2 regions of the Aestuariibius sp. HNIBRBA575 genome follow, and region 2 is predicted to be linked to the other one. Evidence: riboswitches for the same ligand, from Rfam matches in the RefSeq annotation. Region 2 holds a riboswitch; the other holds the start of a gene.
What was found. A riboswitch is a leader RNA that binds a small molecule or an ion and turns the genes downstream of it on or off. The one in region 2 is predicted to bind cobalamin.
Positions count from the first base shown of each region.

Region 1: another riboswitch for cobalamin. It lies ahead of AB1F12_RS12950 (energy-coupling factor ABC transporter permease); the one in region 2 lies ahead of AB1F12_RS00180 (ABC transporter ATP-binding protein).

Region 1 is NZ_CP162414.1:2,555,365-2,571,044, forward strand. It holds gene AB1F12_RS12885 (hypothetical protein) at 1-207, opposite strand, end outside; gene AB1F12_RS12890 (precorrin-8X methylmutase) at 204-818, opposite strand; gene AB1F12_RS12895 (sirohydrochlorin chelatase) at 842-2,128, opposite strand; gene AB1F12_RS12900 (DUF6732 family protein) at 2,125-2,355, opposite strand; gene AB1F12_RS12905 (glutathione S-transferase family protein) at 2,669-3,643, shown strand; gene AB1F12_RS12910 (hypothetical protein) at 3,712-3,945, shown strand; gene AB1F12_RS12915 (response regulator) at 3,966-4,328, opposite strand; gene AB1F12_RS12920 (DUF1636 family protein) at 4,534-4,908, shown strand; gene AB1F12_RS12925 (threonine-phosphate decarboxylase) at 4,905-5,840, shown strand; gene cbiB (adenosylcobinamide-phosphate synthase CbiB) at 5,904-6,815, shown strand; gene AB1F12_RS12935 (lytic murein transglycosylase) at 6,874-8,043, shown strand; gene AB1F12_RS12940 (hypothetical protein) at 8,093-8,467, opposite strand; gene smc (chromosome segregation protein SMC) at 8,536-11,991, opposite strand; cobalamin riboswitch at 12,191-12,415, shown strand; gene AB1F12_RS12950 (energy-coupling factor ABC transporter permease) at 12,445-13,122, shown strand; gene cobW (cobalamin biosynthesis protein CobW) at 13,196-14,299, shown strand; gene AB1F12_RS12960 (GNAT family N-acetyltransferase) at 14,296-14,745, shown strand; gene AB1F12_RS12965 (hypothetical protein) at 14,760-14,903, opposite strand; gene cobN (cobaltochelatase subunit CobN) at 14,981-15,680, shown strand, end outside.
Region 2 is NZ_CP162414.1:25,404-41,083, reverse strand. It holds gene AB1F12_RS00230 (NAD(P)/FAD-dependent oxidoreductase) at 1-186, shown strand, start outside; gene AB1F12_RS00225 (class I SAM-dependent methyltransferase) at 183-1,385, opposite strand; gene AB1F12_RS00220 (hypothetical protein) at 1,423-2,193, opposite strand; gene AB1F12_RS00215 (Rrf2 family transcriptional regulator) at 2,496-2,903, opposite strand; gene AB1F12_RS00210 (DUF6525 family protein) at 3,007-3,303, shown strand; gene AB1F12_RS00205 (siderophore-interacting protein) at 3,366-4,154, shown strand; gene AB1F12_RS00200 (ATP-binding cassette domain-containing protein) at 4,151-4,846, opposite strand; gene AB1F12_RS00195 (iron chelate uptake ABC transporter family permease subunit) at 4,846-5,727, opposite strand; gene AB1F12_RS00190 (ABC transporter permease) at 5,777-6,655, opposite strand; gene AB1F12_RS00185 (siderophore ABC transporter substrate-binding protein) at 6,656-7,546, opposite strand; cobalamin riboswitch at 7,725-7,943, shown strand; gene AB1F12_RS00180 (ABC transporter ATP-binding protein) at 8,231-9,013, shown strand; gene AB1F12_RS00175 (ABC transporter substrate-binding protein) at 9,026-9,961, shown strand; gene AB1F12_RS00170 (FecCD family ABC transporter permease) at 10,019-11,029, shown strand; gene tnpB (IS66 family insertion sequence element accessory protein TnpB) at 11,189-11,356, shown strand; gene AB1F12_RS00160 (hypothetical protein) at 11,904-12,176, opposite strand; gene AB1F12_RS00155 (ribbon-helix-helix domain-containing protein) at 12,417-12,596, opposite strand; gene AB1F12_RS00150 (thermonuclease family protein) at 12,654-12,851, opposite strand; tRNA gene AB1F12_RS00145 (tRNA-Met) at 13,259-13,335, opposite strand; rRNA gene rrf (5S ribosomal RNA) at 13,408-13,522, opposite strand; rRNA gene AB1F12_RS00135 (23S ribosomal RNA) at 13,631-15,680, opposite strand, start outside.

The sequences.
Region 1 (15,680 bases), 800 kb from region 2:
CAGCGCGGAAACGGTCGATTCCTGCCAAATTGCACGACGTGATGGGGCAGGCTCTGTCAGCAATGCCCCTAGATAAATTGCGCCTACCACGGCCAATCCAATGGCAAACCCAACAATCGCGGCGTCAAAAATCCGATGCAACCCGAACCCAATCGCCAGCCCGGTTCCAAGCCCGATCACGGCAGCGCGTTGCATCAGAAAAGTCATGTCCGATCCTCTGGCAGACCAGCTGCCAGTGCATTGACCGCCGACGACGCCATGGCAGAGCCGCCTTTGCGGCCCCGCAGCGCGATAAAATCGCAGCCGCGCGCATTGTTGGCCAGTTCCGCCTTGGATTCGGCCGCCCCGATGAACCCAACCGGAAAGCCAAGGATCACGGCCGGTTTGGGCCAGCCTTCGTCCAGCAATTCTAGCAGTCGAAACAGGGCCGTGGGCGCATTTCCAACCGCCACAACCGCGCCTTCTATGTGGCTGCGCCACAGTTCGACTGCGGCGGCGGATCGCGTGTTGCCAATCGTTTTGGCGCGGTCAGGCACGCTGGGATCGTTCAGGGTCACAATCACCTGATTGTCGCGGGGCAGATACCGACGAATGATCCCGGCCCCGACCATTTCGCAATCACACAGGATCGGCGCGCCTGCGGCCAATGCGGCATGGCCGACCTGCGCAGCATTGGGCGAAAACGCCAACCGATCCGCGATTTCAACCATCCCGCAGGAATGGATCAACCGCGTGACCACCGGCTGCATGGCCGGGGCGAACCGGTCGAGCTTGGCCTCGGCGCGCACCGTGGCAAAGCTGGCCGCATAGATCGCCATCGGGTCACGTTCGTAGCGCAGGCTCACTCGGTTGTTTCCCCGGATGGATTGGGTGATTTGCGTGCGGATTCAGGGCCATGCGGGTGATCTGCATGGGGGTATTCTGCATGTACGTGATCGTGGTGATGATGGTCATGATGGTTATCATGGCCGTGGTGGTGGTCGTGATGGTGGTGATGATGATGTCCGGCATCGCCAACCAACCGGCACATGCCGGTGCAGAATGTGTCACACATCGCACAATCGGCCACGTTGGAACCGGGTGCAGATGCCCCCTGCCCTTCGACGTGGTGGTGGTGGCTTTCTTGGACAGAACCAACTTCGTCCTCAAAACCCAGCACTTCGGTGCGGTATTTGCACAGCACACATGTGGGCGGTGGCACCAGACCAAAGGCCGGGTGATCCCCCGCCTCAGCGCGCGCAATCGCCAAACGATCCGCGTGAGACACCTGCGGGGCATCCACATCATCCAGGGCCAATACTTGGGTGCGATATTGGCAGGTTCCACAATTGGGGGGCGGAGTGGCGCTGACTTGTTCCTTGATGCGTTCCGCGAATGTTTCCAGCACCTTAGCGTGGTCGTTTAGATAGCCTGCCTTGACGACTTGCAGGTCGGGATGTTGGGCGGCCACCTGATCCGTGAACCCATAAATCCTGTCGATCAGAATCCCCGCAAACAGGAAATACGGGAACACAATGATCCGTTTATACCCCAGTTTGGCGGCATGGCTGAGGGTGGGTTCGACCAGTGGGAATGTCACACCGGAATAGCCCACTTCGCACCAGCCAAAGCCCATGCCTTCGTGCAGCATCCGGGCGATTTTAGCGACGTTGCCATTGGCATCGGGATCAGACGCGCCGCGCCCGATCACAACCAGACAAGTGTCATGCAGGGCCACGTCGCCATGTTCGGCATTGGCCGTATCCACGGCTTGTTGAATGCGATCCCCGGCGGCGGCGATCATTTTGGGATCCACGCCCAATTCGCGACCATAAGATACGGAAATCCCGTGTTTGGCGGCATAGGTGTTCAGCACGGTTGGGATGTCATTTTTGGCATGCATCGCGGCAAACAACATGCCCGGCACGGCCAGAATGCGGTCACATCCAGCCGCGCGCAGTTTGTCCAACCCGTCCCGGATCACCGGGTTGGCAAATTCCAGATAGCCGTATTCGCACAGCCAATCTTCGGGCAGATAGGCGGGCAGTTTTTCCGCCAGAACCGCAAATTCATCAACCGCATCCTGGGATCGTGACCCATGGCCACAAATCATGACACCGGTTTTGGGGCCTGTATTAGCAGGGCTCATGCTTCGGCCCCTTCCAGCTCTTCAATCTCTTCTGCTTCGGCGTCGATTTCTTCGGACTCTTCGGGTTTTTTGCCTTTCAGCGCCCCCCAAAGCCCGGCCAAAATCGCAGCACCAATGGCACCGCCTGCAACCCAATGGTCATGGCCTGCCAGTTCGATCAAATGTCCCGGATGCGCATATGCGCCCCCGGCGAGGGTGGTGAATAGTACCGTGAGTGCGTACCGCATAGGGTCCTCCTGCATGCACGGCCAGAGACCCGCCACGGCGGTTTGGACGATTTGCGCAGCGGCCCCCTGTTTGGGTCGACCTCTTGATCGCAACAACCTCTCTGGCCCAAGTGGGCGTCGTCGTGGGGGTGGGTATAAGCAGCCCATTTCAGAGTCGCAAATGGTTTAGCGTCAACACAGATACGAATACCGACGTTTTCCGCCTTCTGACCGGTTGATGTGCATTCACGCACGCTCATTGCGCCTTCTTACCGGTATTCTGTGCGTAGATTGCTGCTTAGGTTGCCCGTAACACAAATTGAAGGAGCCCCAGATGGGTCAGCTTGTTGATGGCGTTTGGCATGACGTCTGGTACGATACGAAATCCACCGGGGGATCGTTTCAACGCACAACCGCAAAATTCCGCAATTGGATCACGCCCAATGGCGATGCGGGTCCCAGTGGCGAAAAAGGGTTTGAGGCCGAAAGCGGTCGTTATCATCTTTATGTGTCACTGGCCTGCCCCTGGGCGCATCGGACGTTGATCTTTCGTGCGCTCAAAGGGTTAAACGACCATATTGGCGTGTCAGTTGTGCATCCAGATATGATGGGCGACGGTTGGAGCTTTGATGCGGGCTATCCCGGCGCGACGGGCGACCGTCTGTTTGGGTCCGCCTTTGCGCGTGATGTTTACATCCGCGCAGATCCGCAGATTTCCGGGCGCGTAACCGTGCCAATTTTGTGGGACAAATGTTTGAAAACCATCGTGTCGAACGAAAGTTCGGAAATCATCCGTATGTTCAATTCTGCCTTTGATGACATCACGGGAAATCACATTGACTACTGGCCCGCATCCCAACATGCCGCCATCGAAAAGGTCAATGAACGCATCTATGACACGCTGAACAATGGGGTCTACAAAGCGGGCTTTGCCACCACTCAAACCGCCTATGATGCCGCGATTTATCCGCTGTTTGACACGCTTGATTGGCTCGAAGAACGCCTGTCGGACAATCGCTATCTGATGGGGGATACCCTGACCGAAGCCGATTGGCGTCTGTTCACCACATTGGTGCGGTTTGATCTGGTCTATCACTTGCATTTCAAATGCAACCGCCGCCGGATCATCGATTATCCCAACCTGTGGGCCTATACGCGTGAGTTATACCAAATTCCGGGCGTGGCCGAGACGGTGAATTTCGACCACATCGTGCGGCATTATCATTTTAGCCACGAAACAATTAACCCCAGCCGTATCATACCCATCAATCCTGATCTGGATTTCAACGCCCCGCATGGGCGCGGCTGACACCAGACCTTGATTTTTGTCTTTCACCAGCCAATCTTGCCTTTGGCAAAAGTGCAAAGAGGTGCAGTGTGAAAGACGAGGATCTGGGGTTTACCTATAAACGCAAACGCAATGGCGACGTGGAAATTTTCCATCGCGGTGCCAAAGCCACAACGCTGCGGGGCGAAAAGGCGTCTTGGTTCATCGAAGATATGCAAGACAGCGATTTACAGGACCAACAGCAGGATATGGCGCGCCTGACCGGCAATTATAAACGCGGAAACGAACGCAAAGCTAAGGACCACCCGCGCAACAAATCATGACAGAGTACAGAACGCGAATTTCACGCCGCGCGGCCGTGGTGATCGACGATCGCGGCTAAATCTTCCGGCGGGGTTTGCGTTCTTAGAAACCCCGCCGCGTTAGGGATATGGCGAAAAATGGACCCATCGGAAAAAAACGTTGTATCGGTCACAAAGATGATTTTTGAATCCGGATGGCGGTATTGGGCATAATCCGCGACAGCCATGGCGCTGCCATTGTCCAGAAACAGGTCCAGAACGATCGCTTCATATGCCTTTTCGGCCAGGCATTCTAATGCCAGATCCCCGTCATAAACCAAGTCCACCTCAGCCCCGTATCTTTGCAGATGGGCGCGCCAGATCTGGGCCAGATGGGCTTTGCTTTCGACAATCAAAACATTCATGTTTTCTCCCATGCAATGTTGCTTTCTCACTACAAGATGTTGTCTTAACGCGATCAACCACTAGATAAGCCAGAAACTTACACGCTAAAAATTTACCCCTTAATTCCGCCCAAAGTGTTAACAAAACCTAAAAGTGACCAAAAGGTTATGTCACATTGGCGTGTTTTCGCTTCACAAATGACGAAAGATAGGACAAATCACGCTCATGAGCACATGGATTACAATTTGCGATACTTGCAAACGCGAAGATTGGGACGCCGACACCGCGTCACAGACCGATGGCGAAACATTGGCTGACCTGATCGAAGCCGCAGCGGCGCAAAAAACCGACGTCAAAACCCGTCGTGTTTCCTGCCTGATGGGCTGTGGGCATGGCTGTAACATCGCCATTCAGGCGGATGCCAAACTGGCCTATACATTGGGTAAATTTGAACCTGACACAGATAGCGCCCAAGCCATCGTAGACTATGCCGAAAAACACGCGCAATCCACGTCCGGCCAGGTTCCATATCGGGAATGGCCACAGGGCGTTAAGGGGCATTTTATCACCCGCCACCCCCCATTGCCGACATCCGAATGAACACGCCCCGCGATCATGGCGGCGGGCTGGACGCGGCGATTGCCAAATGGGGTGGGACACGTGCCGATTGGGTCGATCTTTCCACCGGTATCAATCCCGTCGCTTATCCTGTAGGGTCGTTTGCCCCGGATGCATGGACGGCATTGCCTGATCGCGCGGCGTTTGATCAACTGGAACAGGCCGCGCGCAATCTATGGAATGTGCCGGTTGATTTGGATGTGATCATCGCCCCCGGCGCATCCGCTTTGATTGCGCGGATCCCGGCACTGGCCAAGGCCGCCGATGTCACGATCCCGGCCCCGACCTATAATGAACATGCCGCCGCATTTGTTGCCAATGGCTGGCAGGTGCACCCTAACGGCCCCGCCAAAGCGCGCGTCATCGTGAACCCCAACAACCCAGATGGGCGGGTTTGGACGGCCGCCGATGCACAGGCGGATTTCTGCATCATCGACGAAAGCTTTGGCGACGTTGCGCCCGACACCTCTTTGATGGCCTGTGCCCAAACCCCCAACACAATTGTGCTCAAAAGCTTTGGGAAATTTTGGGGGCTGGCCGGAATGCGGCTTGGATTTGCCATTGGACGCCCGGAAACGCTTGCTCCACTGCGAGAGGCCATTGGCCCTTGGCAGGTATCTGGCCCGGCCTTGCAAACCGGGGCCACCGCATTGGCGGATTACAATTGGGCAATTGCCACCCGCGCACGTCTGGCCAAAGACGCCGCGTTTCTGGATCAGGCCATGGCCCCGCATGGTGCTCTGGTTGGTGGGACATCGCTGTTTCGTCTGTACCAAGTGCCAGACGCCGTTGCCTTTCAAACCCGCTTGGCCGAACAGAAAATCTGGTCGCGGGTTTTCCCCTATTCCAAAACGTGGCTGCGTTTGGGTCTGCCACATCCAGATCAACACACCCGCATCTCCGCCGCCCTCTAAAGGGATGGGGGGCGGGGTGATGCCGCTTGCGGCGAACGTCCCTCCCATCTTATAGCTTTCCCCATGAGCCTCGCGACCGCCCTCCTTCTTGCCATGATCCTTGATGCGCTATTTGGCGAACCCGAATGGCTATGGTCACGCATTCCGCATCCCGCAATCCTGATGGGCCGTGTCATCGATTACATGGACAAACGCTTCAATCGCGGCACAGGGCGTCGCATGCGCGGCACATTGGTGTTCATCAACCTCATTATGGCCGCCTTTTTGGGGGGGCTATTGCTGGCATATGTCCCCGGTCGCTGGATTGATATCGTGATTTGCGCGGTGCTTTTGGCTCAAAAATCCTTGACTACACATGTCCGCGCTGTCGCCGATGCGTTGCGCCTGTCGGTTGGGGATGGTCGTCGCACGGTTGCGATGATTGTGGGTCGTGACACAGACGGCATGCCCGCCCCAGCCATTGCCCGTTCCGCCATTGAATCCGCCGCCGAAAATCAATCCGACGGGGTCATCGCCCCTGCATTTTGGTTTTTGGTGGGCGGCCTGCCCGGTCTGTTGATCTACAAAATCACCAACACCGCGGACAGTATGATCGGCTACAAAACCGGTCGCCATCTGGAATTCGGCTGGGCCGCAGCCCGGTTTGACGACTTGCTCAACCTGATCCCGGCCCGCCTAACCGCGTTGTTCATCTGGATCACCGCCCCCCATTGCGGTGGATATGTTGCGATCCGCGACGATGCGGCATTGCATCGATCCCCCAATGCGGGCTGGCCAGAATCAGCCATGGCGCGCGTCCTGAATGTCGCATTATCCGGCCCGCGCACCTATCACGGCCGCCTGCGCAACTATCCTTATGTCAACACAACAGGCCAGCATGATATCGGCCCAGATGCGATAGACGCGGCGGTTCAGACCCTGTGGCGATCATGGGCCGTGGCCTTTGGCGTGGTTCTTATGGTCATGATTTTCTGACCTTTGTCGGCTTGGATGATCCTGTTACCTTGCCCAAAACCCTCTGAAAGGAAGCTTTATGCGCCTCGCCCTATCCCTTGCCGCCACTTTTCTGGCAGGCGCTGTTTCCGCTCAGACATGCGGCGGCACCTTTGGTGCCTTTGTCCAAGACCTGAAATCTGAGGCCACAAGTCGCGGCCATTCTGCGTCCAATGTGGATGCGTTTTTTGCATCCGTGCGCCATGACCCCGCCGTCATTCGCGCGGACCGGTCCCAAGGCGTGTTTCAGCGCGATTTCGTCGACTTTTCCCGCCGCCTTATTTCTTCGAACCGGGTGCAAAACGGTGCGTCTTATGGGCAGCGCTATGATGCGATATTTGATCGGATCGACACCGAATACGGCGTTCCCCGCGGAGTTTTGCTGGCCTTTTGGGCGTTTGAAACCGACTTTGGTCAGGTGCAGGGTGATTTTAACACGTTAAACGCTCTGGTCACTTTGGCCCATGATTGCCGGCGTCCAGAATTGTTCCGCCCTCAGGTCTTTGCGGCCCTGCAATTGTTCGACCGCGGTGACTTCAATCCCGCCACGACAACCGGCGCATGGGCTGGCGAAATCGGCCAAGTGCAAATGCTGCCCGCCGATATCCTAAAAAATGGTCGCGATGGCGATGGGGACGGTCAGGTTGACCTGAAACGGTCGTCACCCGATGCCCTACTGTCAGGCGCTGCTATGTTGCACGATCTGGGTTGGCGCGCCGGTGAACCATGGCTACAAGAAATCACCGTGCCCTCGGATCTGGACTGGCGCATGACCGGGCTTGATACCGAAATGTCCGTCGGCCAATGGCAGGCGCTTGGCGTGAATGCGCGCACCGGATCATTGGCACCGGCCAGCATGCAGGCATCTGTCCTATTGCCCATGGGGCGCAACGGCCCCGCCTTCCTCGCCTATCCCAATTACCGGGTCTATTTTGAATGGAACCAAAGCTTTGTTTACGTCACCACAGCCGCCTATTTTGCCACCCGTTTGATGGGCGCGCCGGTTTATGACGCGGGCAATGCCGAAACCGGACTAAACGGCGATCAAATGAAAGAGCTACAACGCAAATTGCAGGCGCGTGGTTACGATGTGGGCGGGGTTGATGGCATCCTTGGTGCGAAAACCCGTAGCGCGGTTCAGGCCGAACAGGCCCGCCTTGGCCTGCCCGCAGATGCATGGCCCACGCCTGCTCTCCTCAACCGTCTATAACGGGCTGGCGGGAGGGGCGTCGGCAAAGCCGCGCGTCTCTTGCCACCCGCTAAGGGCGCACTGGAAACCGCCCACCTTCTTGGGTGATCACCACCAATCGGTCCCCTGATTTCACGTATAGATCACACCGCGACAGCCCATTTTCATAGGTAACGCACACCACGCCGTCATCTGACAATTGATAGGTCCCAAACGACGTTGCCCCACCATTGATATCCGACAATGTATAGGCATAGCCGCCATCGGGGGAAAACTGCGCTTGCCCATCATCATAAAACACCAAAGGTCCGGGCATTATGGCCGCCTCCAGCGTGGCTCTGTCCAGGCGCTGATCAGTCCCATGAACGGCCCAGTCCTGTGCCAAAGCTGGGGATGCTAAAACGGGGGTCGCGGCCAGCAAACTGGCCCAAATAAAATTTTTCATATCCCAGACATACCGCATCCGCGCGGTCTGACCTTTCACATTTGTGTCAGGCAGAATGATGCCGCCATTTAGGCCACCAATTGTTCGGCTTTTTTCAGATCCACAGACACCAATTGGCTGACACCCTGTTCGCCCATCGTCACCCCAAACAACCGGTCCATACGGCTCATGGTGACTGCGTGGTGGGTGATGATCAAAAACCGCGTATCGGTGCGCCGCGTCATTTCATCCAGCAGATCACAGAACCGCCCCACATTGGCGTCATCCAGCGGCGCGTCGACCTCATCCAGCACACAAATCGGCGCGGGATTGGCCAAAAACACCGCAAAGATCAGCGCCATCGCCGTCAGGGTCTGTTCCCCCCCCGACAACAGGCTCAAAGTGCTCAGTTTTTTGCCCGGTGGTTGGCACATGATTTCCAGCCCGGCTTCCAGCGGGTCATCGCTTTCGACCAGAACCAAGTTCGCCTCTCCGCCGCCAAACAGATGGGTGAACAGCACCGAAAAGCTGCGATTCACTTCTTCGAATGCGGTCAAAAGCCGTTCACGGCCTTCTTTGTTCAGGCCCGCAATCCCAGTGCGCAACGCTTTGATCGCCTCTTCCAGATCCAGCTTTTCTTTGACCAGCAAATCATGCTCATCCTGGACCTCTTTGGCGTCTTCTTCGGCGCGCAAATTCACCGCCCCCAACGCGTCGCGCTGCCGTTTCAACCGATTCACATCTGCCTCAATGGCCTCAGAGCTGGGCATTTTTTCGGGGTCAGCATCCAGACCTTCCAGCAAATCTTGGGGCGTGGTTTCCAGCGTTTCCATGATCCGTTCTGCGGCGGCATCCACGGTTTCACGCGCCCCGTCTGCGCGGGCTTCGGCGGCGGCGCGGGCTTCGCGGGCCTCAGATGCCTGACGCTCTGCCTCGCGTTCGGTCACGGTCATTTCGCGCAGATCAGTTTCCGCCTGTGCCAACTTATCCGCACTGGCCTTGCGCCGTGTTTCTGCCTCTTCGATCCCCGTGGCCAGCTCGGCGCGTTTGGCCGCAATTTCGCCCGGCGCTGCACTGGCCCCTTCTAATTCCGCTTCGTTTTCGGCTTTGCGATCCGCCAGTTCAGCGGTGCGTTTATTGGCGGTTTCCAATCGGTGACGCCAACCCGACACGTCTTTGGTGATCTGTTGGCTGCGTTTGGTGCGCGCATCGCCTTCGCGGCGCAATTCGTCATGGGCCGCACGGCGGGTCATCATGGTGATCCGCGCGGCTTCTACGGCCATTTTGACCTGTTCCACCTCGTCACGCGCATCATCCAGATCACCCAGCTGCGCCACCGCCGCTTCGGCTTCTTTCAACTGCACCCGCGCGGCGGATGCATCTTCTTCGTGGCGGCGCAACGTCAGGCCAAAGGTTTCCAACTTGCCTTCGGCCATGTTTTTATCAGCATCTGCACGGCTAAGCTCACGCGCGGCGTCGGCCATCAACCGATCCGCATCCCGTCGGGCTTGGCGCGCGGCTTGGTCGGCTTCGGTTAGGGCCGTCAGGCGGCGGGTCAGTTCGGAATGGGCCAATTTAGTGCCATCCGCGCGGGATTTGGCGTCTTCTAGGTCGCGTTTCAATTCCACCAACCGGTTCAATTGCTGCAATCGCAACGCTGCCGCAGATGGCGCATCCTCGGCCCCGGCGCGGAACCCGTCCCAGCGCCACAGATCGCCCTCTAGGCTGACCAAGCGCTGGCCGGGTTTCAGCGTGCCCTGTAATTGCGCGCCCTCAACCCGATTGACCAGCCCCACCTGCCCCATGCGGCGTTCCAGAACATCTGGAACCTTGACGAAATTGGTCATCGCCTGCACGCCATCTGGCAGGGGTTGTTGCGACAGATAGGTGGGCAACGCAACCCAGCCGGTCACCGCGTCCATATTGATTGCAGGGGCGCGCAGATCATCGGCCAAAGCCGCGCCCAGCGCCTTTTCATAGCCGCCCTCAACGGTCAGCTGATCCATGATCTGGCTGCCTTCGGGGGCGTCGCGATCCACCAGTTTGGCCAGCGCGTTCACCTCTGCCATCAAAGCGTTCGCCTCGCCCTCAGCCTCGGAGCGGGCCACGCGCGCATCGCTTTCGCGGCTTTGCGCTTCGGCGCGGGCGGCTTCGGTTTGCAGTAGTGTTTCTTCGGCGGCCGCCACGGTGGTGGCGGCGGCTTCGGATTTGGCTTGGGCGGCGTTCAGATCCTCGGCGGATTTGGCCAGCGCGGCCTTGGCTTCGGTGCTGGCAATGCGGGCGCGTTCGGCGTCGCTTTCGTTGCGGGTCAGTGTTTTCTGACTGTCATCCAACAGACGTTTGGCCGATTGGTGCCGCGCTGACAGACGTGCCATATCTTCGGTGCGCCGGGTCATGTCGCTTTCGCGTTCTTGCAGCAATTGCGCGGCGTCTTGGGCCTGTTTGTCGGCCTCACTTAGCTTTTCGTCGTGGCCTTCGCTGGCTTTGGCCAATTGATCGGCCTCCCAATCCAGCCGTTCAATCGTTTCGCCTGCATCTTTGTTCAGCCCGGCTTCGCGGTCGATGTCACGGGTCAATTGCGCAATGCGGGATGTCAGCGTTTCGATTGTATCTTGGGCGCGTTTTTCCTGATCCGCCAAGGTGTCACGCTGCACTTGCAAGCGTTGCAGCACTGCGGCGGCAATTGCTTCTTCTTCGCGCAACGGTGGCAGCACGTCTTCTTGGGCGGTGCGGGCTTTGCTGGCTTGACGCGCGGCCCCTTCGGCGGTGGCGGCCGCAACAGTGCGTTCCTTCAGATAGGCTTGGGCGGCGGCGCGGGCTTCGTCGGCTTCTTTCCATCGGCGATACAGCAGCAATCCTTCGGCCAGACGCAGATTGCCACCAATTTCGCGATACCGGGCGGCCTGTCGTGCCTGGCGGGCCAATTGCCCCAATTGCCCGGCCAGCTGTTCGATCACGTCATCGACACGGGTCAGGTTTTGCTCCGCGCCTTTTAGCTTCAGCTCTGCTTCGTGGCGACGTTGATACAGGCCTGAAATCCCGGCCGCCTCTTCTAGGATGCGACGGCGGGCTTTGGGTTTGGCGTTGATCAGTTCAGAAATCTGCCCCTGCCGCACCAAAGCCGGGGAATGCGCCCCGGTGGACGCATCCGCAAACAGCATCTGAACATCGCGCGCGCGTACATCTTTGGCCCCGACTTTGTAGGCGGACCCCACATCGCGGGTGATGCGGCGGGTGATTTCCAACAGGTCATTGTCGTTGAACCCTGCCGGGGCCAGCCGTTCGGTGTTGTCGATCTGCAAAACCACTTCGGCGAAATTGCGCGCGGGACGCGATGATGCGCCCGCAAAAATCACGTCTTCCATGCCGCCCCCGCGCATGGCGGTGGGGCGGTTTTCGCCCATCACCCAACGCAACGCTTCGAGCAGATTGGATTTGCCACAGCCATTTGGACCCACCACCCCGGTCAGACCATCGGTGATGATCAGATCGGTCGGATCGACAAAGCTTTTGAAGCCGTTGAGCCTGAGTTTGGTGAACCGCAATGGGGCCTCGTGTGATTCTGGTTGATCGTAAAAGTCTGATCAGGGCAGGCATCTGTGTCAATGAAAGACCCCCGTATCTGGGATAACCTGCCCACTTATCCACAAGATATTGCGGATAATCGCCGATATCCGCCCTCAAAATGCGACGTTATTGCCCCCCATCGCGTCGGAATCCGGCTTGACCCAAATGGGACGTTAACCCACAAAGGCCCGACATGGTTCCCGATGAGGGGTGCAAAGCACCTTGAGGGATCAAAAGGGAATATGGTGCGGACCGATCCAATCAGGAGGTTCAATGCCACAACCGCCCCCGCGACTGTAAGCGGTGCGCGTCCGTCATAGGCCACTGAGGAACACATCCTTGGGAAGGCGACGGAGGCCACGACCGCAAGTCAGGAGACCTGCCATGTGTAGACATAACCACCGTCGGGGATGACGGTAAAGGAGAGAGATATGCATATCGAACCTGGCGTCGTACACGGCGCCAAAATGGCACTGAGCGTCGCAACCGCAGCTGGCTCGGCCACAATCGCCGCAAAATTGATCTGGGACAGCCTGAAGGATAAGGGGCCGATTTCCCTGATCGCGCGCAGTGCCATCGCCACAATCTGTGTGTTCATTTTCTTCGAAGTGTTGCCCCATTTTGCGGTCGGTATTTCCGAAGTGCACTTTATTTTGGGCACCACATTGTTGCTGGTTCTGGGCACAGCCCCGGCTGCGATTGGTCTGGCCGCAGGTCTGGCGCTGCAGGGCATGCTATTTGCCCCATCTGATGTACCGATGTTTACAGTGAACGTCACAACATTGCTGATGCCGTTGTTTGCCATCCATTTTGTCGCCAAAAAAATCGTACCCTCTGACATGGCCTATGTTGATCTGTCTTATGGACAGGCGTTGAAACTATCAGCCGCCTATCAGGGTGGCGTGATCGCATGGGTCGCATTCTGGGCGATTTATGGTCAGGGTTTTGGCGCAGACAATCTGGCATCGGTTGCCTCTTTTGGCTTGGCCTATGCATCGGTTTTGTTGATCGAACCAATTGTCGATCTCGCGGTTTTGGCAGCCGCCAAAAAACTGAACAACATGAATGGATCCGGATTGGTTTCTACGCGTCTATATAACGCGGCCTAACCCTATCTGATCACGACATTCTTACGCCGGCGGCCCTTTTGTCGCCGGCTTTTTCTGATTTTAGAGGTCTGTCATGCCAGCCAAAATACCCGCCACTGTTGTCACCGGTTTCCTCGGAGCAGGGAAAACCACATTGATCCGCCATATGTTGCAAAACGCCAATGGCAAACGGATTGCGCTGATCATCAATGAATTTGGCGATCTGGGCGTGGATGGGGACATCCTAAAGGGGTGCGGGGACGAAACCTGCACCGAAGACGACATCATGGAATTGTCCAATGGGTGCATCTGTTGCACTGTCGCCGATGATTTTATCCCAACGATGGAAAAGCTGCTAGAGCGTGAAAACGCCCCCGATCATATCGTGATTGAAACATCCGGTCTGGCCCTGCCGCAACCGTTGGTGCGTGCGTTTAACTGGCCGGGTATTTCCACCAAGGTCACCGTGGACGGCGTGGTCACCGTGGTCGATGGCAAAGCCGTGCATGACGGACAATTCGCCCATAACATCGCCGCCGTGGACGCCCAGCGCGCTATGGATGAAAATCTGGATCATGAAACGCCGCTGTCTGAGTTGTTCGAAGATCAGATCGCCTGTGCGGACATGATTGTGGTCAACAAATCCGACCTGCTAGAGGCGGATCAGGCTGATGCGCTGACGTCCAAACTGAAAACCGACAGTCGCGATGGCGTGCAGGTGGTGCGCGCCACGATGGGCGCGCTGCCCGTCGACGTGTTGCTGGGCCAAGGCATCGGTGCCGAGGCGGACATGGATGCACGCGGCGAGGTGCATCACCACCACCATGATGGCCACCACGACGATCATCATGACGACCATCACCATGACGATCACGATGGCGATCATCACCACCACCATCATCACGACCACGATCATGACGCCTTTGAAAGCTTTGTTGTCACCTGCGGCGAAGTCACAGATGCGGCCGCATTTGCCCAGCAAGTGGCCGACGTGATCCGGGCCAATGACATCCTGCGCCTCAAAGGGTTCGCCGCTGTGGCGGGTAAACCGATGCGCCTGACCTTGCAGGCTGTTGGTCCACGAGTGGACACTTACTTCGATCAGCCCTTTGGCGATCAGCCCCGCGAAACGCGGCTGGTTGTGATCGGTCAGGCTGGGCTGGATCACGCCAAAATCACGCAGGCCCTACAAGCATGATTTTGATCGAGCCGGGAAATCCACGGGATCCGCAAACCACGGCGCTGCTGAAACAAAGCCACGCCTTGATGCAATCCCTGTTCCCGGCCGATGCTTGCCTGTTTCTGCCCATTGATGCGCTTTGTGCCGATCATATCCGGTTCTTTGTGGCGCGTCAGGGGCAGACGCAATTGGGCACTTGCGCGATTGCATTGAAAGATGGCTACGCAGAGGTGAAATCCATGTTCACCACGCCCGACGCCCGCGGCAAAGGTGTCGGCGCCGCCCTGATCCGCCAAATCGAAGACGCCGCCCGCGCTGAAAACATCACTATGTTGAAACTGGAAACCGGCACGGGGCTTGACGCCGCGCACCGGCTTTATGAACGTTTTGGGTTCACCTATTGTGATCCCTTTGGCGATTACGAAGCCAGCGAATTTTCCGTCTTTATGGAAAAAACACTGTGACCCCGCCCATTGCCTTAGGTGTCGGTTTTGTCCGACTTAGCAGATTGCGCGGCCTTCATCCGCGCCAGCAATTCGGCTTTGCTGTCTTGCTGACCAAACGGCTTTTTCTTGGACCCATGTGCGTTATGTTCTTGGTGTCTGGGGGTGTTTTTACCCATTTTCGGCGCTCCTGCGGCTTTGTAATCCATAATGTCGTCCTCTCACTTGGCGCCCCTCTAACACGCAAGGTTTCCTGATGCACCTGCTTGCTGCGACCCCCGGATCCATTGACGACGGCAAAGAACCGGTCGATTTGGGCCAAACCCCTGCGGATGTGGTGGTGATTTCAGCCGCCGATACGGAATTGGCGGCGCTGTCACAGGCCCATGCGAATCGCGGCGGGGATCAGACATTGCGATTGGCTTCGATGATGCATTTGATCCATCCGATGTCGGTGGATTTGCATCTGGACCAATGCGCCACCAAATCCCGGTTGGTTGTGGCGCGGGTTCTGGGCGGTGCGGGCTATTGGAAATACGGATTTGAACAATATGCTGCGTGCCTGCATGAGGCAGGCATTCCCTTTGCCGCCCTGCCCGGCGACGACAAACCCGACCCGGAACTGCGTGAATTTTCCACCGTTTCGGGCGCGGATTATGACGCGCTATGGTCCTATCTGGTCGAAGGCGGCCCACAAAATGCCCGCCATTTCCTAGATTACACCACCACCATGCTAGAGGGCGGCGAAACACCCCCGCCCGCCAAGCCGCTGCTGCGCGCTGGCATCTATTGGCCCGGCCCCGGTCTGGCCGACATCGCCACCGCGCAGGCTGATTGGACCAAAGACGCGCCCGTCGTGCCGATCATTTTCTACCGCGCCTTGGTGCAGGGTGCTGGGCTCAATCCGATGAACCGGTTGACCAAAACCCTGTTGCGCGCCGGGCTAAATCCGCTGC
Region 2 (15,680 bases):
CCGTCCTTTCCAGACAGCCTGCCTTTGATCGAAGAATGCAAGGATCTACCCGGATTGATTTGCGCATTTGGCCACAGCCATTATGGGCTGATGATGGCGCCCAAAACCGGTCGTATCGTGGCTGATATCGCCACGGGCACACCCACCAATATTGACCTGTCGCCCTTTCGTGCGGCCCGGTTCTAATCCTGTGCGTAAATATAGTCGCGCGTGATGGGGGCCGCCATCGGATGATGGGTGATTTGGTATTGGAAAATACACATGCCCAATTCGGTCAGGCTGATTTCGCTGGCGATCAGGTAATACCGCCACATGCGCAAAAACCGATCGTCATACATGTCGCGGATTGGGTCCAGATTGGCTTCGAACCGATCAATCCAATGTTGCACCGTGCGCGCATAATGGCTGCGCCACACTTCGACATCCGTGACCACCAAACGCTTTTTCTCAATCTCGCGGGACACTTCGGACAGGGCGGGCGTGTATCCGCCCGGGAAAATATATTTATGCAACCAAGGGCTCGTGCGGCCGGGCGGCGTGCTGCGGCCAATGACATGCACCATCGCGATCCCGTCTTGTTTCAGGTTTTGCTTTATTTTGCCGAAAAAAGTCCCGTATTGCGGCTGACCCACATGTTCCAACATGCCCACAACAACGATCCGATCAAAGGTTTCGGACACTTCGCGGTAATCCAGCAGCTTGAACTCGACCTTATCGGTCAGACCTTCGGCTTGGGCGCGGGCGCGGGCGTATTTCACCTGCTCAATCGACAGGGTCACGCCGGTCACATGCACCCCGTAATCACGCGCCAGAGTCAGCGCCATCCCCCCCCAGCCACAGCCGATATCCAGCACGCGCATTCCCGGTTTCAGGCATAGTTTGCGCGCGATATGGGCCTTTTTGGCATCCTGAGATTCCTCTAGGGTCATGCCCGGATCTTTGAAATATCCGCAGGTATATTGCAGGTCTTTGTCCAGAAACAATTCGTACATGTCGGTCGATAAATCATAGTGGATTTCGACGTTTTTTCGGGCAACCGGCAGGGGGTTATTCTGGGCAATCTGGCGTAAAATCGTGCGAGCGCCTGTGGCTGCGGTTTTCATATGGCCGACCCCATGATCGCGCGCATTTGTAGCAACCAGCGTCATAAACCCGGCCAAATCCCCCTCAGCGATGGTCAGGGTTTCGTCCATATACGCTTCGCCGATGGCCAGTTCAGGGTTCAACACCAATTTGCGGGCCAAAGCGGGATCATGGATATGGATCGCCGAAAAAATGCCGACCCTATCACCGTATTTTGCCTCTGAGCCGTCCGGCCACGTGATCCGTAATTCACCATTTTTGATGATTTTGCGCAAAAAATGGTCTGCCAGTTTGGCCCACATAATGTTTCTCCTGATGGCGCGTTGCGCGCGGTCGGGTTTAAGATTGGGTGTGTTTTGGCCGGGTGCTGTTGATTGGAAAGGCCGCCAACAATTCCTGATCACCGCGCCCTTTGATGACCCAGGCAGATGAAAACGCCCAAACGCCAATCGCTTCGACCCAGAACACCACATTGTTTTCCAAAACAAACGCCGTCAAAGCCGGCGGTCCCATCTGTTTCCAATAGGATGCGATCGCCAGCATCGTACCACAGGCAACGATGGTCCACCCACAGGCGATGTAATATTTACGGCGCCCCGGATGTTTGGTTTTGGAAAAGCGGAACAAACAGAAATGCCCCATACAGTAGAAAAAGATAAGGCAGCTCGAATAATGAATGATTGGGCTGATGCCGATCCCCACCAATTGCTGGGTTAGAGCGGCCACTTGACCGGATGGGCTTTCATTTGGAAAGAGCGCCACGCCAAACACCGAAAGTCCGGCCACCGTCGCCAGCCAATTATCGGTAAAGGTTTCGCCCGGTTCGCGTTCATATCCTTCGTAAATGACCAAAAAGGTTCCGATTGCAAACAACACGCCGACAAACACGTCGCGCGAAATCGTGTGGAAAAAGTCGCTGAGAGACGGTTCCAGTTCGGCGTTGCTGACCGCGCTGCTCAGCATCAGCAGAAAGGGCAGCGACACCCCCAGATATCCTAGGGTCTGGCGTACGCGGTAATAGGAACGGATGACCTCATGCCGGGTGTTTTCCGCATGCGCATGGCGGTCAATTGCACGTTCAAATTCTGATATACGGGGCGTTTCAGTCATCCCGGTTTCCTTCTACGTTCAGCAGGCCAAGCCTTACAAATATTTAGTCCACAGCAGTCTAACCCGTTGGGTCATTGTGCGGGGGTCAAACCTTACAACAATAAAAACGACGTTTTCGCAGAAACAACGCGGCATGCGTTATGCCGGAAAAATGCCCGGCCGGTGTTGCCACCATTTCCACCAATGTCTGCGTGGCAGCGTACCGGAAAGCAGGGGCATCCGTCCAGAATGATTAACATTATGTTAAATGGACGGATTTCAATCAATCAGCCCAGCGCATGGATCACTTATCGTGGCAGGGCTTAGGGTGCGCGACGCACCTCTAAAATGGATGTCTCAGACAGCTTTTGAATCAGACTTTGCTCGACATCTTCTAGCACGCTTGAAACCCGTTGATGCAACGCATTTTCAACCGAACAGCTGGGGGCGTCTTGGGTTGTGTTGCTGGCGACCAGCCGTTCATCCAGCGCCAGATACACATCCGCCAGACTGATTTCTGCCGGATTTCGAGTCAACCGCCACCCCCCGGCATGGCCTTTTTCTGACGTTAACAAACCGGCCTCGCGCAGTTTGCCTAGCACCCGCCGTACAACAACCGGGTTTGTGCCCGCGTGATCGGCAATATCGGCCGATGTGCGCATTTTATCCGGGTCTGAGGCCATGTGGCTCAGGGTGTGCAAAGCCAATGACAGACGGCTGTTTCGTTTCACGGCTCTACTCCTCGCGCTTTGACATCACGCAACATTCACTGTTGCGAGCATTCAGTAACTTAGCTAGTTACATAAGCGACATTTTCCATTCTCGGCCAACACCATGACCATTCATCGCTCTGGCAATTTGGGGCAAACAAGCCTGCGCGGCAAGCGCCGTGCGCGCAATTCAATGCAAACCTATGACACTTTACCGCCTGTGTTGCGTGCTTGGCTCTGTCAGGCGGCGCTGCCTTGGTCGCCCAGTTCAGCGCGTAAAATCTGGCAGCGCGCTCAGGCCAAAGGGCTCAGTGCGGATGACACGCTTGCTTTATTACAGCGCTCCGAGCGGCAAACGCTTGCGCGGGATGAACATGCTCTTTTCTTTTCCGACAAAATCTGTCAGAAAACGATGAGCTAACAAAATTTGGCCCCTGTCGCGGGTCACTTGCACCTGATTACGCCCTATCAAAGGAAAATCAAATGGCCGTGCCCCCGAAACGCCCCCCGCGTGTGATGCGTGTCTGCGCAAAGACATGGGTGACGCCCCATATGATCCGCGTGACCTGTGTGGCCGATTGGATCGCACCGTTGGGGGAGGGTATCGAAGGCGCACATTTTAAGCTGTTCCTGCCACGTCCAGATCAGAGCGAAGCTGATTTTAGCACCCAGCTGGCGACGGGGCCGCGCCCTGATATGCGCACCTATACGATCCGCCACATTCGCCCCCAGAAAGGCGAAATCGACATTGATTTTGTGGATCATGGCGATACCGGCCCCGCCAGCGCGTGGGCCCGTCGTTGTCGCGTCGGTGACGTTGCTGGGTTTGCCGGGCCGGGGCCGATAAAGCTCGCTCATTTTCACGCTGATACCTATGTGATTGCGGCGGATATGTCCGCCCTACCCGTCGCGGCGGCCACCCTGAATGCGATGCCTCGTGATGCCAAAGGCGTGGCCTTCTTTGAGGTTCTTTCCCTGGATGATCGCCAAGAGCTACAGGCTCCAGAGGGCGTCGAGGTGCATTGGATTTTGCACACAGACCCCGCCCAGCCCGCAACCCAAAGCGTTGATTTAATTGCCGCCTTGCCGGAATTTGACGGCAGCGTACAGACCTGCATCGCCGGAGAAAGCAGCATGATCAAAGCGTTGCGCCGCGAAATCATCAACCGTCGGGGCGTGCCAAAGGCAGATGCTTATATATCCGGTTATTGGAAAATCGGGCTGATCGAAGACGAACATCAGGAAATGAAACGCGCCGAAGCCGCAGCTTAGACCAAGACCACCGGCACATCGTCAATGTGGTGGATATCCGCATCGGTGCGAAAAACATCCCTTAAAAACTGGGGGGTCACAGTCTGTTTTGGCGGTCCTTGTGCAACGATCCGGCCAGCATCCATCGCCACCAACCAATCCGCATAGCGGCTGGCGACATTGATATCATGCAACACAATCACGATCGTTTTGCCATGTTGATCAGACAATTGTCGTAGCAGCGCCATCAACGACCGCGCTCCGGCAATGTCCAGATTGTTCAACGGTTCATCCAGCAGCATATAGTCGGTGTCTTGGGCAAATATCATTGCGATCTGCGCACGCTGTCGTTGCCCCCCCGATAGGGCCGCAATCGGTCGATTGGCAAATTCGGCCAATCCAAACACATTCAGCGCGGCGTCCACCTTTTGCCTCTCCTGCGGGTTGGGGCGGCCTTGGTGATAGGGATAGCGGCCAAACGACACCAATTCGCGGATCGTTAAACGCGGCACCTGATCCGGCATCTGAGGCAAAATCGACAGATATTTGGCCAATTCCCGGTTGGAACACGCCCCAACCGTCAAAGGCCCCACGGTGACCTGCCCGTTTGGCCCCACCAGCGCCGTGACCTTGCCCTGCGGAATGTCAACGGAAATATCGTTTAGGATCAAACTGTTGCCGATCTGATGGGATAGGTTGCGCACGCAAATCATCAGCGATGTCCTTTGAGGAGGAGAAACAGGAAAAACGCACCGCCCATCAGGTCAATCACAACCGACAAAGGTGAGGCCAGTTGGAAAACACGTTCCAAAATGGTTTGCCCACCGACCAATGTGATGGCCGAAATCAGCGCGCCGCTGCAAAGCAGGACGCCGTGATTTTCAACCGGTGTGGTCAGCCGCGCCAAACTGACCACCAACAGTCCCAAAAACGCGACAGGCCCAACCAAAGCGGTGGATACAGCCACCAAAAGGGCCGCTAAAATCAGCGCCTGCATTTGCACATTGCTGGCGTCTATTCCAAGATTTACAGCCGTTTCCCGGCCCAGCGCCATGACATCCAATGAGAATCGCATCCGCCATGTACACAGCATCGCCCCGCCCAAAATCAACGCCGCGACCAACAGTAATTCCGTTTCGATCAATGAAAATCTGGCATAGGACGCGCCTTGGACGACGGAAAATTCATTGGGGTCGATCAGGCGTTGCATGAAATCTGTCAGCGCTCGAAACAAGGCCCCAAAAACGATCCCCGTCAGGATCATCCTCAAAAGGTTGTTTTGCGCTGACCGCAACATTGTCGAAAACAGCAAAAGCGCCGCCAAAGTCATTGCTCCTGCCGCCCCCACAAAGATCACCTGGTCCGACATCCCCGCAAATGTCATCCCCCCCAGATAGAACACAGCCGCCGTCAGGATCAGGACATAGAGCGCGTCAAATCCCATGATCGACGGTGTTAAAATGCGGTTCTGTGTGACCGTTTGAAACAGAATGGTTGAGGTTGAAATCGAAATTCCCACCAATATCAATGCCGCGAGCTTTGATCCGCGAAAAGCCAGCACAAACCCGATGGGGCCTCGTGCGCCAAGCGTCATATACGCCGCGCAACAGAGTAAAAACAGTGAGGCCAGCCAAAACAATCGCCTATTCATAGGATGGCGCCCGATAGATTAACCACAGGAAGATTACAGCCCCCGTGACCCCCAAAACGGTCCCAACTGGGATCTCAAACGGTGCGCGGATCACCCGCCCTAACATGTCAGACCCGAGCGTCAGAACCGCGCCCAACACTGCCACCAAAGGCAAGGTACGGCGCAGGTTATCGCCACGCAAACGCGAGATGATATTGGGCACCACCAGCCCGACAAAAGGAATGATGCCCACTGTTGTCACCGCCTGCCCCATGCCCACAGTCGCAAACTGATCTGCGGCAAAATAGGTCAGAACCGCCCCGGCGCCAGTCAGCCATAACAATTCGTAGCGCCCGCGCAAAACGCCCGAAAATTCGCCGTTCAGCCAGACGGAAATGTACTGTAGCAGGTCCGCTTGGTACGCGACAAACAACACACCAGCGCCGATGATCCCGCCATAAACCAAGCCAACCAAAGGCACCAATAGGGGCTGGCTGGGGGGTAAACGGCGCACAATCGCCAGAAAACCAAGGCTCGATATCAACGCGGTCACAGATGCCAGTGCCATTTTGGTGAAAATCGTCGCCTGCGGCATCCAGATCGTGACCAGTAAGACGCCCAATGCTGCGCCCTGCCCGGTTCCGGCCGTCATTGGTTCGACAAACCGGTTGCGCACCAGCATTTGCATCACGCTGCCCGCAACGGCCAATGCGCCGCCTGAAATTAGCGCGGCAGCTGTGCGGGGAAACCGGCTGATCCCGATCAACCGCACCGCCTGTGGATCGCGCCATATATCCGTAAATGTCAGGTCAATCACCCCGACGAAAAGCGACCCAATCGATAAAAGAGCGAGTATAAAAACACCCGCCCCAAACCAGTATATATCCGTCATTCAGCCATCCGAAAACGTCGCTGCAAATTGGGAAACGATTTGTGTCATCGACTGAATGCCGCCACCGGAAATATAGACATTTGCGCTGTTCAGATAAATCACGTTGCCATTGGCCCAAGCCGTCGTTTGACGCACCAGTTCATTGTCCAACGTCACGGCTGCGGTGACACCGTCCTGGCCAATTGCCGCGGCGCGATCGATGACGATTAACACGTCCGGATTTGCATCCAGAATGAACTCAAAGCTGATCGCTTCGCCATGGGTGGCCTGTTCTACTGCGGCGACGGCTTCTGGGATGTCCATGGCTGTGTGCAGCCAACCAAACCGACCATTGGCCCCATAAGCAGAGATTGTTGGACCGTTTGTCATGACAATCAACGCGTTACCTTCGTCTGACATCGCCTGTTTTGCCGTATCCAACGCGTCTTGGAATGCGGATCGCAATGCAGCTGCCTCGGCTTGTTTGCCAAAAACATCCCCATAGGCGTCCAGCCGGTCGAGCCCCTGCCCGACGGTATCTTCCCAGATTGTCATATCGATGGTCGGTGCGATTTTTGTCAAATCGAGCGCCACACGGGATGATCGCCCCCCGGCAATCAGCAGGTCGTAATTGCCTGTGGCGATGGCTTCGAAATCGGGTTCAAACAACGTGCCAACATTGTCCGCATTTTGCACCGAATGTTGGACATAATCGACATAAAGCGGCGATACGACGCCGTGCACGGCCACGCCCAGCGCATCAAGCGTGTCCAATGCAGCAATATCAAACACCGCAATTCGGTCGGGCAAAACGGATACGTCCATGGGCCCGGCATAGGTTTCGATGGTCGTCGTTTCTGCAAAAACAGGGGCCGCCATCGTCATAAAACAAAGGGAAATTGCGCGAAGCATATCAGTCATCCTTGATCAAAGGCATGGCTGACCAAAATGGTTGGCTTTGCGAACGCCCCTTGCATAGGCAGGACCAATTGGGTTGTCCAGCGCGTTTAAGCCGCGTCCTTAACTTATCCGACTATTTTAATCGGCTTATCTGCCCACGCTGTCAGACTTGACGCGCCCGCCCAGATATTTCAAAACACCCACAGATGGTTTCCAGCCGGCGAATATGCGTCTGGGATGAAAAGGGAATACGGTAAGGAAGAGCTCAAAAGCGCCAAATCCGTAACTGCCCCCGCAACTGTAAGCGGAGAGTTGACCCGAAGAGCACCACTGAGCCGCAAGGCCCGGGAAGGTTCGGGAAAACGCTGATCCGCAAGTCAGGAGACCTGCCATCGGGCGACATTTTGGTGTCGTCAATGCAACTCAACCCAGACGGGGTGTCTGGTTAGGAGATCATGATGGCGGCTCGAATAACGCGCGTTGGTCACGACCTATCTGCTTTGCATCCCGCATATTTGCGGAGGGCGAAATGGATTGGCGACCTTGTCACACTCTGGCCCTAGGGGCTGAAATTTCATTTTTGTTTGGCCGTGAAACGGTTCTGAATGCGCGGCAAACAGTCCGCGTATCCGGCGCGTGTTGTGGCACTGCCCTGTTGGGCGAAAAGGGCTGTTTCACCAATCAAGGATGCCGATCATGACCGTCGCGCAGCTTGAAGTGGTCGACGTGAGCTGGGCGCCCACGAAATCATCCCAACCTGTTTTGCATGCCACCACGTTTCGCGTTGCAGCGGGGCGTGTGTTGGGCGTTGTCGGGCCCAACGGCGCTGGAAAATCCACGTTGTTGCGGCTGCTTTACCGGTTTCAGAAACCGCAAACCGGTCAGGTGCGCATCGATGGCCAAGACATCTGGGCCATGTCCGCCCGTGACAGCGCACGGCGGATCGCAGCCGTGCTACAAGAGCAGGCCTCTGCATTTGGATTGACGGTGAGGGAAATCGTGCGGCTGGGCAGAACGCCGCATTTAACCCGGTTCACCACCGGCAGAACCGGCGACGAAACCATCATTGATACGGTTTTGACGACGCTGAGCCTGCAAAACCTGGCAGATCGCGATTTTGGCACCTTATCCGGCGGTGAACGACAGCGGGTCATGGTGGCGCGCGCATTGGCGCAGGAACCACAAGTTTTGATTATGGATGAGCCCACAAACCATCTGGACGTACGTCACCAGCTCGAAGTGGTTTCCCTGATCCGCAGTCTGGGACTGACCATTGTTGTGTCGCTGCATGATCTGAATATGGCCGCGAGTGTCTGCGACGATGTGCTGGTTCTAAAGGATGGCCACCCACAGGGATTTGGCCCGCCTCAGACTTTGCTCACGGATAGGTTGGTTTCCACCACGTTCCAAGTTGACGCCCAGCGCGATCACCTCGCTTTGAGTGGCGAGTCCCATTTTTCGTTTAATCTACCAATTTGAATAGGATACCTGATGAAACAAACCGTTCTGACATTGGCGGCGTTGTCCATTTCCAGCGCCGCCATGGCCCAAACCACCGTGCAAAGCTGTGCACGTGATGTGACGTTTGAAACGCCCCCTCAGGCCGCGATTTCAAACGATGTGAACCTCACAGAAATGATGCTGGTTCTGGGGCTTGCGGATCGTATGGTTGGCTATACGGGCATTTCCGGATGGAACAAGCTGGACGCCGAAATGACCCAAGGCGTGGCCGAACTGCCCGAATTGTCATCGCAATACCCCTCCAAAGAGGTTCTGATCGGCGCGGATGCTGATTTCTTCTTTGCGGGCTGGAATTACGGGATGAAAGTGGGCGGCGAAGTCACCCCCGAAACGCTGGAACCTTTTGGCATCCAAGTTTACGAACTAACCGAAAGTTGCATCCATATCGGTGAAAAAGACGCCGCATCCATGGAGGATATGTATGCCGATCTGCGCAATCTTGGGGCGATTTTCGACGTTTCCGACCGGGCCGAACAGCTGATCGAAACCTACCAAGCCGAGCTGGATACATTCCTTGCGGAATTGCCCGCAATGGACTCCCCCCCACGTGTTTTTGTGTATGACAGCGGCGAAGACGTCCCGTTTACCGCCGGCCGTTATGCCATGCCCAATGCGCTGATCGAAGCGGCAGGCGGCACAAACATCATGAACGACTTTGAGAAAAGCTGGGCCACGATCGGTTGGGAAGCTGTGGTTGAACGCAACCCAGAAGTCATCGTGATCGTGAATTACGGCGAAGTGACCGCCGACCAGAAACGCGCATTCATGATGTCAAACCCTGCCTTTGCCGACATGGACGCCGTGCGCAATGATAGGTTCGTGGTGCTGGAATATGTTGAGGCAACACCGGGGCCGCGCAACATCGACGCTGTCAAAACCTTGGCCGCGGCGTTTCGGGCTGAGTAACCGATTATGACGCTGTCACCGCAATCATCCCGACCCCGCCCACCAAAGCCGCGCGGCATGTGGGGGGCCACGATCCTAGGGGGTCTGGTCCTGTTGGGGTCTTTGTCGATTGCGGTCAGCGTTGGGGCGGTATCGGTTCCACTGGGCACGGTCTGGGGCATTTTGATCAACAAGATTGCCCCAGACACGATCACGCAGGATTGGTCCAGAGGCCGTGAAGCCATCGTCTGGGACATCCGGTTTCCACGCGCCATCCTTGCCTGTTTTGTGGGGGCTGGCCTAGCGATGGTGGGCGCCAGTTTGCAGGCGGTGACCCGCAATCCATTGGCGGATCCTCATTTGCTCGGGATTTCGGCGGGGGGGGCGTTCGGCGCGATCTTGGCCCTTTTGCATACCGGGTTATTCTTGGGTCTGTTGACGGTGCCATTGCTGGCCTTTTTGGGGTCCCTTGGGGCGACGCTCATTGTTTTGGCGGTTTCGCAATTTGCGGCTGCAACCAGCGCAGACCGTTTGGTTCTGGCGGGTGTGGCTGTGTCGTTCATCGTCATGTCCGCCGCCAATGTCTTGATTTTTCTCGGCGATCCAAGAGCCACACATACGGTGGTTTTCTGGATGCTAGGCGGGCTGGGATTGGCACAATGGGACCAACTGATTTATCCGGCGACCATCCTGTTCATCTGCGGCGCTTATTTATGGCTCAAATCTGGCACATTGAACGCCATGACCATCGGGGATGAAACCGCCACCACGTTGGGCATTCCGGTCGCGCGGTTCAGGTTGACGGTGTTTGTCATTGGCGCATTGATCACCGGTGTGATGGTCGCGTTTTCAGGGATCATCGGGTTTGTCGGATTGATGATCCCCCATATCGTGCGCCTGTTGGTCGGGGGCGATTACCGCCGGTTATTGCCCGTATCCTCGCTCTGCGGCGCGGTGTTCCTGGTTTGGGCGGACATCATTGCCCGCACGATCATGGCACCAGATGATATGCCGATCGGCATCGTTACGGGCCTGATTGGCGGGGTGTTCTTTGTCTGGTTCCTACGGCGACGATTGTCACATACCTAAACCCACTTTGGGGCACCGCTGATGCAACCGTTTCTGCCGCTATCCTGATGTAAATATAATGCGACCCTTAGACATTGTCTGCGTGTGCGTTCTCACTTGGACACTTTGGACGAGCCGGAATTCGCAGGGATTATATCAACGGACGACTTCTGCAAAAGTATGGATGGGTTGGCTGCGATCTTTTGGAATGAATTTGATCTCGACGCTTTCAACGGCGCAGTCTTCATCCTTCGTTCTAAACCTGCCGATCGTTTGAAGCCTATAGTCTGGGATGGAATTGGGTTGATCATGACTTACAAGCGCATCGAAGGGAAAGGCTTTAGATAGACGGGCTTGTTGTGTGGAACTGTGGGGCGGCCATGTCCGTAGCTTGTCACAGCTCCGGATCGGTAGATTGAGCTGGGGCCGTATGGTCTGCCGCCGCCATGCGTCTACATGTTCCCGTCATCCGTCCCAGCGCCGAGGAACAACGCAGCGCCACACCCGCAGCGAGTTGGCAATGTCGGGATGCCGTTTCGAGCCCTCAAGCGGCTTCTCTTCACGGAAACTACAGGCAAGACGATCGTTCGCCCGTCCAAGCGACCAGTAGCGTGTTGGCTTGCCTTGCAAGAAGACGGGATATTTGAACGCTTGCGAGACAATGAGCCTGCTCTGAACTTGGGTGAAGGTGACCCAGAATCGCTAACGCAAATACAGAGAAATCAAGCTCTTCGCGCCTACGCTGAGCGTTGCGGCCCTGGTGGCTGGAGAGGCCTTCAGGTGCCCCACATTCAGGTCCATCGTTTTGCATTGTAAGAGTTGGCAGATGAATTCGGCAGGATTTGGCGTAACCACACTTGGAAGGTTGTGGAAGCAACGATTTCTGTGAGGGGTGTTAGGTGGCCACGTAGCCACTGGCCAGCGCCTTTTCAGTGGTAAATTTTATGATACGATCCATTTTGTCCCACCATTGCGCAAAATCCGCTCTAGCGGCGCGGGCAACTGGGGCAGGTGCAAGCCCGACGATTTCACCCTGCACCAATTCTTGGTAAGTTCGCCCGTCATTAAATCGCCTGCCATCCTGCACAAACTCTCTGTGTACGCCCGAACTGCCGTTGCCATCATAAGCGCTTATCCAAATCGCTATTCGGTCATAAAAATCAGACAAGGAAAGCACCGTGATCTCGTTTCCTTCGTCTGGGAATTCTTCACGCAGAACATTGACAAGAATTGGTAAATGAACGGATTTATTGTGCGCAACTTGGCGAGGTATTTAGTCAATCTTCCGTTGATGGCTCGCGGCTAAAGTTTCATGCTAATGTGCGTTAGAGGAAAACGCACGAAAAGCAAAGAATGCAACACCGACAAGCCCGACTAGAACCCATCCAACAAATCCCATTATATACTCCTACTCATCAGACAGCTTAGCCGCACGATCACGCAAAAGCAGGGAAATGGCTTCCTCAAGCAAGGCTTGTATGCTGGTGTCTTCATGCGCCGCGATGGTCTTTAGTTCGCGTTTTATCTCAGGGTCAAAATGCGCTCCTATGAGCGTCTTTCCCTGTCGGCTCGGTGCAACGTAGCTCATTGTTTTTTCCTTAGGCATGGTAACATGTATACATGAGCGGCGGCGGTCGAATCCATCCTATAGATTTGAATAATACCCACGGGAAAAGCCGCGCATTTCCTTAGCGTGGCCGCTTTGGATCATCAGCGCCCCAACGTCGCGCCCGTCTGGAAGATAGCAACGGGCAACCGTGCGCCCGTATTTGTCACGGGCGATAATCTGGCAACGGTTTTTTTTACCATGCACAAGGCGCTTTAGCTGGCTGGTTGCGGCCAGAAACCCATATTCGCCATTTTCAGGCGTGTTAACGCCTCAGAGACGCACAGAGGAGCGATGTTTGGCAATATAGAGGGTGTCACCATCCACAACATGCTTAACGCGCCCAGTGAAGCTCTTTGAGGCAAAAGGGCGGGTGTCTGGGTGCGGTGGTAGCCAGAGGAAAACAACAGCGGCGAAAATTGCGCCGATAACAATTAGAGGGACAAAATCATTCATTCGGGTTTAGCCGCTGTTGGTGAGGTTCACCGCGCATGTCTTGTTTCGCAGCTTACCCTTCTTTCTGCACCTTTTCCGTAGCACTGTTGTAGCACTGTGATTTAGGGTACAAACGCGAATGCCGCCCTAAGGGGCGTTTAAGGTGTTGAATGTAATAATAAGGTGTTGAATGTAATAAGATTATTCATTGGTTGCGGGAGTAGGATTTGAACCTACGACCTTCAGGTTATGAGCCTGACGAGCTACCGGGCTGCTCCATCCCGCGCCAAGGATGTATTCCCCAGGGTGTTTGATTGGGGATTTTGATATCGTTTAGAGAGAATTTGTTCTTTTCTAGGTTTGGCGGTGACTTACTCTCCCACACCTTAAGATGCAGTACCATCAGCGCAACGGTGCTTAACGGCCGGGTTCGGAATGGAGCCGGGTGTTTCACTCGTGCTATGACCACCAAACCAAGGAAAGAACACGGGCGACTTTTTGGTCGCCCTTAACATCAGTTCCAAGTTTCGTACATTGTTTGTGTATGCTTTTGTCCGAGTAATGCCTTGCTATTACTGGATCAAATCAAGCCTATCGGACCATTAGTACCAGTCAACTGAACGCCTTACAGCGCTTACATCTCTGGCCTATCGACGAGGTAGTCTACCTCGGTCCTCAGGGATACCTTGTTTTGAGGGGGGCTTCCCGCTTAGATGCCTTCAGCGGTTATCCTGTCCGTTCATAGCTACCCAGCACTGCCGTTGGCACGACAACTGGTCCACCAGTGGAACGTTCACCCCGGTCCTCTCGTACTAGGGGCAACTCCTCTCAAGTATCCTACACCCACGGCAGATAGGGACCGAACTGTCTCACGACGTTCTAAACCCAGCTCACGTACCTCTTTAAATGGCGAACAGCCATACCCTTGGGACCTGCTCCAGCCCCAGGATGAGATGAGCCGACATCGAGGTGCCAAACGGTGCCGTCGATATGGACTCTTGGGCACCATCAGCCTGTTATCCCCGGCGTACCTTTTATCCGTTGAGCGATGGCCCTTCCACTCGGGACCACCGGATCACTATGACCGACTTTCGTCTCTGCTCGACTTGTCAGTCTCGCAGTCAGGCTGGCTTCTGCCATTGCACTCAACGACCGATTTCCGACCGGTCTGAGCCAACCTTCGCGCGCCTCCGTTACTATTTAGGAGGCGACCGCCCCAGTCAAACTACCCGCCACGCATGGTCCCGGATCCGGATAACGGACCGCGGTTAGACATCAAGCAGAATAAGGGTGGTATCTCAAGGGAGGCTCCACAGAAACTAGCGTTCCTGCTTCAAAGCCCACCACCTATCCTGCACATATTGTGCCTGATGCCAGTGCGAAGCTGTAGTAAAGGTGCACGGGGTCTTTCCGTCTAACCGCGGGAAGCCTGCATCTTGACAGGCAATTCAATTTCGCTGAGTCTATGTTGGAGACAGCGGGGAAGTCGTTACGCCATTCGTGCAGGTCGGAACTTACCCGACAAGGAATTTCGCTACCTTAGGACCGTTATAGTTACGGCCGCCGTTTACCTGGGCTTCAATTCGGAGCTTGCACTCCTCCTTTTAACCTTCAGGCACCGGGCAGGCGTCAGACCCTATACGTCGTCTTGCGACTTCGCAGAGCCCTGTGTTTTTAGTAAACAGTCGCCACCCCCTGGTTTGTGCCCCCAGCTTCCAGTTGCCTAGAAACCGGGCCTCCTTCTCGCGAACTTACGGAGGTATTTTGCCGAGTTCCTTCAACATAGTTCTCTCAAGCGCCTTGGTATTCTCTACCAGTCCACCTGTGTCGGTTTAGGGTACGATCTCATGTAGGGCTATTTCCAGGAACCTCTCAGCAGCCCATTCAATCCGATAAGGATGAACTACCTTCGAGATCCGTCACGTCCTACTGGCTCAGGAATATTAACCTGATTCCCATCGACTACGCCTTTCGGCCTCGCCTTAGGGGTCGGCTTACCCTGCTCAGATTAGCTTTAAGCAGGAACCCTTGGACTTTCGGCGACAGGGTCTCTCACCCTGTTTGTCGCTACTCATGTCATCATTCTCACTAGTGATCTCTCCACCGGATGGCTCACGCCCCGGCTTCATCGAAAGCTCCTTGCGTCCAACACCTTCCGAAGAAGGTTAAAGACGCATGGAACTATGTCACACTACGCTCTGCTACCATGCAATAAATTGCATCCTAGACTTCGGCTCATGGCTTGAGCCCCGTTACATCTTCGCCGCAGGACAACTTATTTAGACCAGTGAGCTGTTACGCTATCTTTAAAGGATGGCTGCTTCTAAGCCAACCTCCTGGTTGTTTTGGTCGTCCCACCTGCTTTCCCACTTAGCCATGAATTAGGGGCCTTAGTCGTAGGTCAGGGTTGTTTCCCTCTCCACTACGGGCGTTAGCACCCGCAGTGTGTCTGCCGGATATTACTCCTCGGTATTCGGAGTTTGGTTAGGATCAGTAAGACGGTGAGTCCCCATTACCCATCCAGTGCTCTACCCCCGAGGGTATTCGTCCGACGCTCTACCTAAATAGATTTCGCAGAGAACCAGCTATCTCCGAGTTTGATTGGCCTTTCACCCCTAGGCACAACTCATC